Regions from separate parts of the Undibacterium sp. Ren11W genome, predicted to be linked through region 3. Evidence: predicted binding sites of a transcription regulator. Region 3 holds the regulator's gene; each other region holds the start of a gene.
What was found. The regulator sigma-54, encoded in region 3, starts transcription at its own class of promoters, with help from an activator protein. The targets are predictions, from matches to a motif close to TGGCANGNAANCTGCTTT.

Region 1 (3,259 bases), on a different contig from region 3:
AAAAAAGCCACGTTAATACGTGGCTTTTTTAATGAAACTGGTTGCGGGGGCAGGATTTGAACCTACGACCTTCGGGTTATGAGCCCGACGAGCTGCCAGACTGCTCCACCCCGCGTCTGATATGTAGAACTATACATGAATATGCTGCTTTGCGCAAATGCTTTATCAGATTACCCAATCCTAAACAGTATGGGTATCAGAATGTAGTGCTGAGTTTATCCTAGCCTCGTGCGATCCGGTGCTACACTTTAGGCTTCCCTTTTACTACTAATCTGCACCATGAAATTTTGCCCCGAATGCGCCGCCCCCATCGTCATTGAAATTCCCGCAGACGATACTCGCGAACGTCACGTTTGCTCGGCGTGCAAGACCATTCACTATCAAAATCCTAAACTCGTGGTTGGATCAATCCCGGTATGGACCCAAGACGGCGCAATCAAGATTCTATTATGTAAGCGAGCGATCGAGCCGCGCTATGGCTATTGGACACTGCCAGCTGGCTTCATGGAAAACAACGAAACCACCAGTCAGGCAGCACAGAGAGAAACCGAAGAAGAGGCTGGCGCCAATATCGCCCTGCATGAACTATTCTCTATGCTAAATGTTCCGCACGTTAATCAGGTCCACCTATTTTATCGCGCCACTTTATTAGACCTCGATTATCTGGCGGGGACTGAAAGTTTAGAGGTGCGACTATTTAGTGAGCAAGAAATCCCCTGGGCTGAGATTGCCTTCCCGACAGTGAGCAATACACTCAAATTTTTCTTCGCAGATTTGGCCAAGGTCAAGCAAGGCGGCAACTATGAACTCCATACGCATGACCTGTTTCAAGCCATGCGCGATTGAAACATTCAAGTAACTACCAACTAGTTTCTCGCTCGGCGGTAGATGAAACCTTGTGTATAGACAGATCGGCACCTTCAAATTCCTCCTCAGGATCCAAACGTATCCCCATCAGTTTTTTAAGACTGCCGTAAATCGCCCAGCTACCCAATAGCGCAATTGAAATTCCCAGAGCGGTGCCAGCCAATTGCGAGGCAAAGCTGACCCCGCCTAAGCCACCTAGCGATTTCAAGCCAAAGATCCCGGCGGCAATCCCACCCCACGCGCCGCACAAGCCGTGCAGCGGCCAGACCCCAAGCACATCGTCGACCTTCCATTTATTTTGGGTCCAGGTAAACATCCAGACAAAAATCGCGCCGGCAATCCCGCCTGTTACCAAGGCCCCCAACGGATGCATTAAATCGGATCCGGCACAAACCGCCACCAAGCCCGCCAAAGGCCCGTTATACACGAAACCAGGATCGTTTTTACCTAAGACTAGCGCCACCAAAGTACCGCCCACCATCGCCATCAAAGAATTGATCGCTACCAGGCCGTTCATCTTATCGAGCGTCTGGGCGCTCATGACATTAAAGCCGAACCAACCCACTGTCAGAATCCAGGCACCTAAAGCCAGAAACGGGATACTAGAGGGCGGATGCGCTGCAATCGCGCCGTTTTTCATATACCGTCCGCGCCGTGCACCCAATAGCATAACGGCTGGCAAGGCCACCCATCCGCCAAAAGCATGCACCACCACCGAGCCGGCAAAATCATGGAATTCTTCTGAGAACATCGCTTTGAGCCAGGCTTGAATGCCGAAACGCTGATTCCAGGCTATTCCTTCAAAAAACGGATATAAGACCCCAACCAATAAGGCGGTCGCGATCAATTGTGGATAGAATTTGGCGCGCTCAGCGATACCGCCGGAGATAATGGCAGGAATTGCCGCCGCAAAGGTTAGCAAGAAAAAAAACTTGACCAGCTCAAAGCCATTACGCTCTACTAGCACATCGGCACTGGCATAAAACTGCATGCCGTAGGCGATACCATAACCGACGAAAAAATACGCAATGGTTGACACGGCAAAATCGACGATAATTTTAACCAAAGCATTAACTTGGTTTTTTTTACGTACTGTACCCAGCTCAAGGAAAGCAAAACCCGCGTGCATGGCTAAAATCATGATCGCCCCAAGCAAGATAAACAAGGCATCCGCGCCACTTTTATGTGCATCCATATAGAATCTCCCGATAAATGTGCAAATATTAAATACTGACGCACTAGCAAAGCAATAAATGTACCAATTTAGTGCAAATTTAAATCCTTGATTTATATACCGAATTTTTCCACGCTCATGACTAACGACAATTTCGCACCAAAATATAGCGCCTTTTTGGTGCGCAGCATGCAAATCGCCCAAGGGCGAACATGATTCCCTGGCTGGAACTCGATAGCCCCTTCCCAGACGTAAGCAAGGCCCTGGCTGCCGATCAAGAGGCTGCCGGCTTGCTGGCAGCAGGTGCCGATCTATCTGCCGCGCGCCTGTTAGATGCCTATAGACATGGGATTTTCCCCTGGTACTCAGAGGGGCAACCGATACTCTGGTGGTCTACCGACCCACGTATGGTCTTGATGACGGATGAGTTTAAGCTCTCGGACAGCTTAAAAAAAACACTGAAGAAGGTCGCCAAAGATACCCGCTGGGAAATACGTTTTGACAGCGCCTTCGCCGACGTCATGCGTGCCTGTGCCGCGCCGCGCCGCGATGGCGCCGGCACCTGGATCTCGCCCGATATCATCCAAGGCTATACGGATTTACATAAGGCCGGCTACGCACATTCGTCGGAAGTCTGGCTCGATGGTGAATTAGTCGGTGGCGCCTACGGTGTCTGCATAGGCAAAATGTTTTACGGAGAATCCATGTTTGCCCGCGTCAGCGACGCCTCTAAAATCGCGATTGCTCATTTGATATTTTTCTTGCGCGCACACGGCGTGAAAATGATAGACTGCCAACAAGAGACTGCCCATCTGGCTACCTTAGGTGCGCGCCCGATTGCAAGAAGCGAGTTTATACGCCGCATCAATCTAGCCACCGCATTGCCTGAGATCGCGATATGGGAGCCATTAAAGACCTTCAATAGTTGAGTTTTTAGGCATAAAGTGTTAACACTGAGACGTAACGGGCATAATAAAAGTGACTCAACTTAACGACCTCCCTTTCTCCAGCATACAGTTCTATGCCACGGCACCTTATCCATGCAGCTATCTGGATGGCTTGCAGGCGCGTTCGCAAGTGGCGACGCCAGCGCATCTGATCAATGCCGATGTCTACTCCGAACTCATACAAAATGGTTTTCGTCGCAGCGGTATCTTCATCTACCGCCCGCATTGCGACACCTGCCAGGCTTGCGTGCCGGTGCGTGTCCGCGTCAAT
Region 2 (3,259 bases), on a different contig from region 3:
CATTCTGTCGGGTATGTACATGCTGCAACCGAATGAAGCGGCCATGCTGTCGCTGTTCGGCCGTTACAAGGGCACCGATCGCAGCGAGGGCCTGCGTTGGACTAATCCGCTTTTCGCCAAGCGCAAACTCAGCCTGCGCGCCCGCACCCTGAATACTCCGCCTTTGAAAGTCAATGACAAGCGCGGTAATCCGGTCGAGATCGGCGCTGCCATCGTCTGGCGCGTAGAAGAAACCGCACTGGCGATCTACAACGTCGACGATTTCGAGCGCTTCGTGAATGTTCAGGCCGAGGCCGCCTTACGCCATCTGGCGTCGCAATACGCGTATGACGACGGCGAGGATTTGCACGAAGGTGAGACCACCCTAAGAGCCGGCATGGAAGTAGTGGCCAATGCCATGCGCATAGAATTGCATAGCCGCTTCGCCGCCGCCGGTATCGATGTGGAAGACGCCAAATTGACGCATCTGGCGTATGCGCAAGAGATCGCCCAAGTCATGCTGCGCCGCCAGCAAGCCGAAGCCATTATCAGTGCCCGCAAGAAGATCGTGCATGGGGCAGTGAGCATGGTAGAAGAAGCGTTGCGCGGCTTATCCGAACGTAAGATCGTTGAGCTCGATGATGAGCGTAAAGCCGCCATGGTCAGTAACCTGCTGGTGGTACTGTGCTCGGATAAAGAGACCCAACCCATCATCAACACCGGTACGCTTTACAACTGATGTGTTTTTTAAAAACCGCTCAGCCATCTCGATGCAAGTTTCAGTAGTAAGGAGTGTTCATGAATAACAATACCCTGATTTTCGTTTTGATACTGTTCGCCATAGTTGGAGTCTACTTAGCTTATCAGCTGTTTAAATATTACAACTCGCCAGAAGGTGAGCGGCATGCACGGATGCGTATGCAGGGCGCATTTGTTCCGCTCAGCAAAGAAGAACTCGAGCAGGACCAGGCGCGAGCTGATGGCAAGCATGAGTAAATCCGTGCATCTATGTATCGATTCGTAAAGAAAAAAGAGAAACGCATAAAAAACTTATGGCCAGCCCAGGTAAAAAATCCTTCCCTTTGCGTATCGATCCAGTCTTATGGGCCGAGATAGAACGCATGGCCGCCCAAGAGCTGCGCAGCGCTAACGCGCAGGTCGAATATCTGCTACGCCAGGCGCTACAACAACGCGGCCGCAAACTGCCCGATGCCGGTGGCACCGACGATTTGGCTAGCTCAAACAAGAAATAGGAATTTTCAAAAGTACCCCGCCAACGCGCATATCCCATGCGCATGGTGGCTGGGTATGCCCGCAAACCCGCATGGGATATGCGTGTTGGGCCAGGCCTGGTTGCAGATTTCGAAATATAAGCTGGGTGGGGGCGTGTTGATTTTGAATACGCTGGCTTCGCCCAGCGCTAGTAACTTATGCCTAGGCCAATTAATAATCTCTGGCAATGGCGAATGCGGGCATAACAAATGTCATAATAAAAATACAAAAATTCCACTTTAGACGATATTTTTCTTATTATTTCAACCAAATTTTCTTTAAAAAAGTGTCGGATTTTTTTACACTTCATGGTCCAAATTTTATTGGCATTTGGAAAGTATGTTTAAAATCAAAGGCTTATAAATTGGCATAATAGTTGCTTAATAGAATGAGACGTCATTTTGCTGCTTTTGGGAAATATTTTGGCATTGATGATGGCAAGGCATACTCCTTAATTAACACTAGGATAATTATGAAATTAACATTTAAAACCCTTGCCAGTATGATCGCATTGGTCGGTGTAACAGGCGTTGTTTCTACGGCATCTGCGACGATGATCACGCATGAAGATGCCGCTGGTAGCTTTAGAACTATCCGTTCTGCAGGTAGTGCACCGATAGGCCGACTGACCGTGGATTCGGTACAAACCCTCACCGGTTTCGGTGTAGACGTCGATATCAACGGCAACAGCGATCTGAATTTTTTGATTTTCAATTCAAATTCTGGCGCTTTGCTGTTTCAATCAGGTCCAAAATCTTTTCTTGATACTGGTGCAGGATATAAGTTTTCCAATGCAATGTCGTTCACCTTGCAAGCCGGAATTACTTATGGCTTGACCGCGATTAGCAATGTTGGAGGAAGTTATTTTGTGGATGGTGCGGCCAATAATATCGGCGCTTTCCATTTCTTGACGGGTAACCAAAATACTACCGGTACTTTTACTTCTATTTCTATGACTACCGGTCAAGCTTGTTGTGACATAGGTACCGCATTAATCGTCGGCCCAGCGGATGCGGCCGCCATACCAGAGCCAAGCAGCGTCTTGCTGTTTGGCGCAGCCTTAACCGGTTTGGCTGCAATACGCAGACGCCGTTCGGTCTAAATATTGCGTCCTTGAGTTAAATAGGGAGGCTGCCGTGTTACGGTATCCTCCCTATTTGCTTATCGAGCCTCAAGGCGTTGCTTAGGCCAATTCAAGGCTGGCGACAAGTTCCACCAAATCCAAAATGCACCCCCGCCAATACGCATATCCCATGCGCCTGGTGGCAGGGCAGGCTCGCCAACCCGCATGGAATATGCGCGCTGGGCTAGGTGCTTTTCGAAAATTAAAAATTGAGCGGCTTGACTATTGCCATGTCAGGTTTCTCTACAAATGCCGCAAACGCTTCGGCTAGTTTTGCGCTGGCGCTGATTGCCAGTTTCCAGTTGCGTATGCGCGCGTCGTGATCTAGTCCGTAGTGGAAAAAGTCGGTGCGATCGGGTAGTTTGGCACGCGGTAAGTTGCGTATGAAACTAGCCGATGGCGACAGCATGATGAGGTTGTCTAGCCAGCTGCTGTGCTCTCCCTTGCTGGCGCGTCGCCATGGCAGGCTCTTGTCTAGCCAGCCGGGGATGATGTGATCGGAAAAATGCGGATACAGCACCAAACCGGCTCCGTGCCTGTCTTGCAGCTGCGCGTAAGGAAAGTGCAGATGGTAGTCGATCATGCCGCCGTCCCAGTAAGTGCCGGCAGGCGTGCCGGCGATCTGGCGTACCGGTTGCATGATCAAAGGTAGGGTGCCGGAGGCCAGCAAGGACGGTAGTAGATTCTCGGCGCTGAGCGCCACAAAATCGGTCTGGAAGGCATCGAAATGATTCGGCATCCAGGCCAGCGTATCGCGGCTGTCGCCGATCACCACGCGTGTCATATGGCGCGCCAGGTGCTTGCGCGCGCCCAGGTTGGCCAACGCGGCGCTGGCAAAGCCTAGCTTAGTGCTCAGTTCGCTTTGTGGCGCCTGCAAGCGGCCAC
Region 3 (3,259 bases):
GGCGAAGTAGTCGGCTTACTAGGCCCGAATGGCGCTGGTAAAACCACGTCCTTCTACATGATCGTGGGCCTGGTCCCCTCAGATGCAGGAAAAATCGATATCGACGGCGTTGATATCTCGCGCATGCCGATACACCAGCGCGCCAAACTCGGCTTATCTTACTTACCGCAAGAGGCTTCAGTATTTCGCAAGTTGTCGGTGGAGGACAATATCCGCGCTGTACTCGAACTACAAACCGATGAACACGGAAAATCTCTGAGCAAAGCTGCCATCGAGCAACGTCTCGATGCCCTACTCGACGACTTACAAATCGAAGGTTTGCGAGAGAATCCAGCGCTATCGCTATCTGGTGGTGAGCGCAGACGGGTAGAAATTGCCCGCGCACTGGCAACCAATCCCCGTTTCGTCCTGCTTGATGAACCGTTTGCCGGGGTCGATCCGATTGCCGTCATAGAGATACAGCGCATCGTGGTTTTTTTAAAAAATCGCGGCATAGGCGTCTTGATCACAGATCACAATGTGCGCGAAACCTTAGGCATTTGTGACCACGCTTGCATCATTAATCAGGGTGCCGTATTAGCCAGCGGTAGTCCAGAAGAAATCATCAGCAACGAATCGGTCAGGCGCGTCTATTTGGGAGAGCATTTCCGCATGTAGCGGAAATCACACTCAGCATGAAGCAAAGCCTGCAGCTACGCACCTCGCAACATCTGGCACTCACGCCACAATTGCAACAATCGATACGGCTACTGCAATTGTCCACGCTGGAACTGCATCAAGAACTAGAAAACTTGCTGATAGAAAATCCCATGCTAGAGCGCGTCGATAATCCACTCGATAGCGCGGTACGCTTGTTGGCGGACGGCGCCATTGGCAGTACTGAATCACGGTCTGAAACGGAGTTCGGCGTCAGTTCTGCTGAAGATCAGAGTAACGCCAATACCGACTCCAGCGAGATCTCAGAAGTTAGCAACGCGGCCGATAGTGTCAGCCCTAGCGAAACCGAGTGGAGTTTTGACGATGCTCCGCAAGGCAGTAAATCCTCGGAAGAGGATGAGGGAAGACCGCAGTTAGAAGCGGCGCATATTTCACTTAAAGAACATTTGCTGGAGCAAATGCGTCTGAATCTGCGCGAACCGCGCGATCTGGCCTTGGTGGAACTGGTAATCGACGCCCTCGATGATAGCGGTTATCTGATAGAGAGCCTGGAAGATATTCATTCCAGCATCCCTCTAGAACTATTGGTTGAGCCTGAAGAGCTGAGTTTTGCCTTGCTCATGGTACAAAGTTTTGATCCTGCCGGTGTTGGCGCACGTAACTGCTCCGAGTGCCTGGCGCTGCAGATCAAACGCCTGCCCAAAATCGCTTTCGTCACCCGACGCCTCGCACTTGCCATCGTAGAAACACAATTAGGTTTATTTGCACAACGCGATTTTGCTCGCTTAAAGAAGGTTTTTAATTGTGACGATGAGGATTTGCGCGAGGCACAGGTGGTGATACGTTTATGCAAACCCAAACCTGGCGCCGAGTTTGCAGTCAGTAGTTCCGACTATGTGGTGCCGGATGTAATAGTCAAAAAATCTGCTGATGGATGGCAAGTGTTATTGAACCAGGACATCATGCCTAAGCTGCGTGTCAATAGCATGTACGCCAATATCATGAAGCAAAATCGTGGGGATGGCAGTCTTAATCCCCAGTTGCAGGAAGCACGCTGGCTGATCAAAAATATGCGGCAACGTTTCGAGACGATTTTACGGGTTTCGCAAGCAATAGTCGAAAGACAACGGAATTTTTTCACACATGGAGCGGTCGCGATGCGCCCTCTTGTTTTGCGCGAAATTGCTGATACACTGGGTTTACATGAGAGTACAATTTCTCGTGTGACCACTCAGAAATACATGCTGACCCCACATGGTATGTTTGAGTTGAAGTATTTTTTCGGTAGCCATGTCGCCACTGAAACAGGGGGTGAAGCATCATCGACGGCGATACGAGCACTCATCAAACAATTGATAGGAGCAGAAAACCAGAAAAGCCCACTCTCTGATAGCAAGATTGCAGACATGCTGGGTGAACAAGGGATGGTCATTGCGCGCCGCACAGTCGCCAAGTACCGCGAAGCCCTTAAAATTCCACCGGTCAGTTTGCGAAAATCTTTGTAAAAATTGTTCTTGAAATTTTGCGTTAGATTGCTATATATGATTTAGCTCAAACAGGTTTTTCAGATTGGGCGCATAGTAATAGCGATAGTGTCATCAAGTAACATCACCATAGGAGCGTTTTATGAATCTCACCATCAGTGGTCATCACCTTGAAGTAACTCCTGCAATTCGTGAACATGTACAAAACAAGCTAGAACGTATCAGGCGACACTTCGATCAAGTCATTGATATCGCCGTCATCCTGACGGTCGACAAGCTCCGAGAAAAGGACAAACGTCATAAAGCAGATATTAATCTGCACATCAGCGGTAAAGATATTCACGTTGAAAGTCTGGCGCAGGATCTGTATGCTGCCATCGACACACTGATAGACAAACTAGACAGGCAAGTCATTAAACACAAAGACAAAATTCAGGAACATCCGCATCAAGCGATCAAACATATTCCTGATCCAGCCTCAGTGTAAAACTATCAACCCACAAAGGGAACCCAAAACTAGGACGCTTCAGCGTCCTTTTTTGTTGGCAAAAGAGATATGTGCATCTGCAAAAAAAACATCTTGTGCAATCGTTTTTGTAGGGCTGCGATTGTCTCTTTGCACCTTTCGAATCTCTTCACAGATTCATTTGATTAGCGGACAAATTTCGATAAAATGGCAATCTAAAATTTCGATAAAACATGGGCACAAGAACATCCTGCACTCGCTGCTGATTAAATTTCAAAATGGCAGCATGCCTAACACGCACTATTCATGCGGGTTTCCAGCCTATCTCGGCTGCAAGCCGCATGCAGATTGCGTGACCAGGCTGGCACTAGTTGATTTTTCTTATCCCATCCCAATCACCTTCACTAAATACCAGATCCTATGAGTAATCATATATTAAGCTCAATACAGAACCGCATAGGGTTCATCACCCTAGATAGACCGAAAGCCCTCAATTCTTTGTCCCTAGAAATGGTACGCAACATCACCGCCACACTGTTACAGTGGCAAGAGAATGACGAAGTTGCGGCTGTTTTCATTCATAGCAGCAGTGAAAAATCATTTTGTGCCGGTGGTGACATACGCTTTTTTTACGATGTTGGTACTGCCACCC

Region 1: the regulator sigma-54 is predicted to act here: its motif matches at 2,111-2,128, upstream of ACO0K8_RS13030 (ammonium transporter).
Region 2: the regulator sigma-54 is predicted to act here: its motif matches at 1,617-1,634, upstream of ACO0K8_RS09130 (PEP-CTERM sorting domain-containing protein).

The regions. Positions count from the first base shown of each region.
Region 1 covers NZ_JBMPPB010000005.1:130,842-134,100, reverse strand. Annotated here, with positions in the region: tRNA gene ACO0K8_RS13040 (tRNA-Met) at 39-115, opposite strand; gene ACO0K8_RS13035 (NUDIX hydrolase) at 280-846, shown strand; gene ACO0K8_RS13030 (ammonium transporter) at 860-2,062, opposite strand; gene aat (leucyl/phenylalanyl-tRNA--protein transferase) at 2,254-2,970, shown strand; gene ACO0K8_RS13020 (arginyltransferase) at 3,020-3,259, shown strand, end outside.
Region 2 covers NZ_JBMPPB010000003.1:81,708-84,966, reverse strand. Annotated here, with positions in the region: gene ACO0K8_RS09145 (SPFH domain-containing protein) at 1-718, shown strand, start outside; gene ACO0K8_RS09140 (hypothetical protein) at 778-975, shown strand; gene ACO0K8_RS09135 (hypothetical protein) at 1,032-1,232, shown strand; gene ACO0K8_RS09130 (PEP-CTERM sorting domain-containing protein) at 1,724-2,353, shown strand; gene ACO0K8_RS09125 (patatin-like phospholipase family protein) at 2,577-3,259, opposite strand, start outside.
Region 3 covers NZ_JBMPPB010000008.1:82,100-85,358, forward strand. Annotated here, with positions in the region: gene lptB (LPS export ABC transporter ATP-binding protein) at 1-657, shown strand, start outside; gene ACO0K8_RS16940 (RNA polymerase factor sigma-54) at 675-2,162, shown strand; gene hpf (ribosome hibernation-promoting factor, HPF/YfiA family) at 2,284-2,628, shown strand; gene ACO0K8_RS16950 (enoyl-CoA hydratase/isomerase family protein) at 3,028-3,259, shown strand, end outside.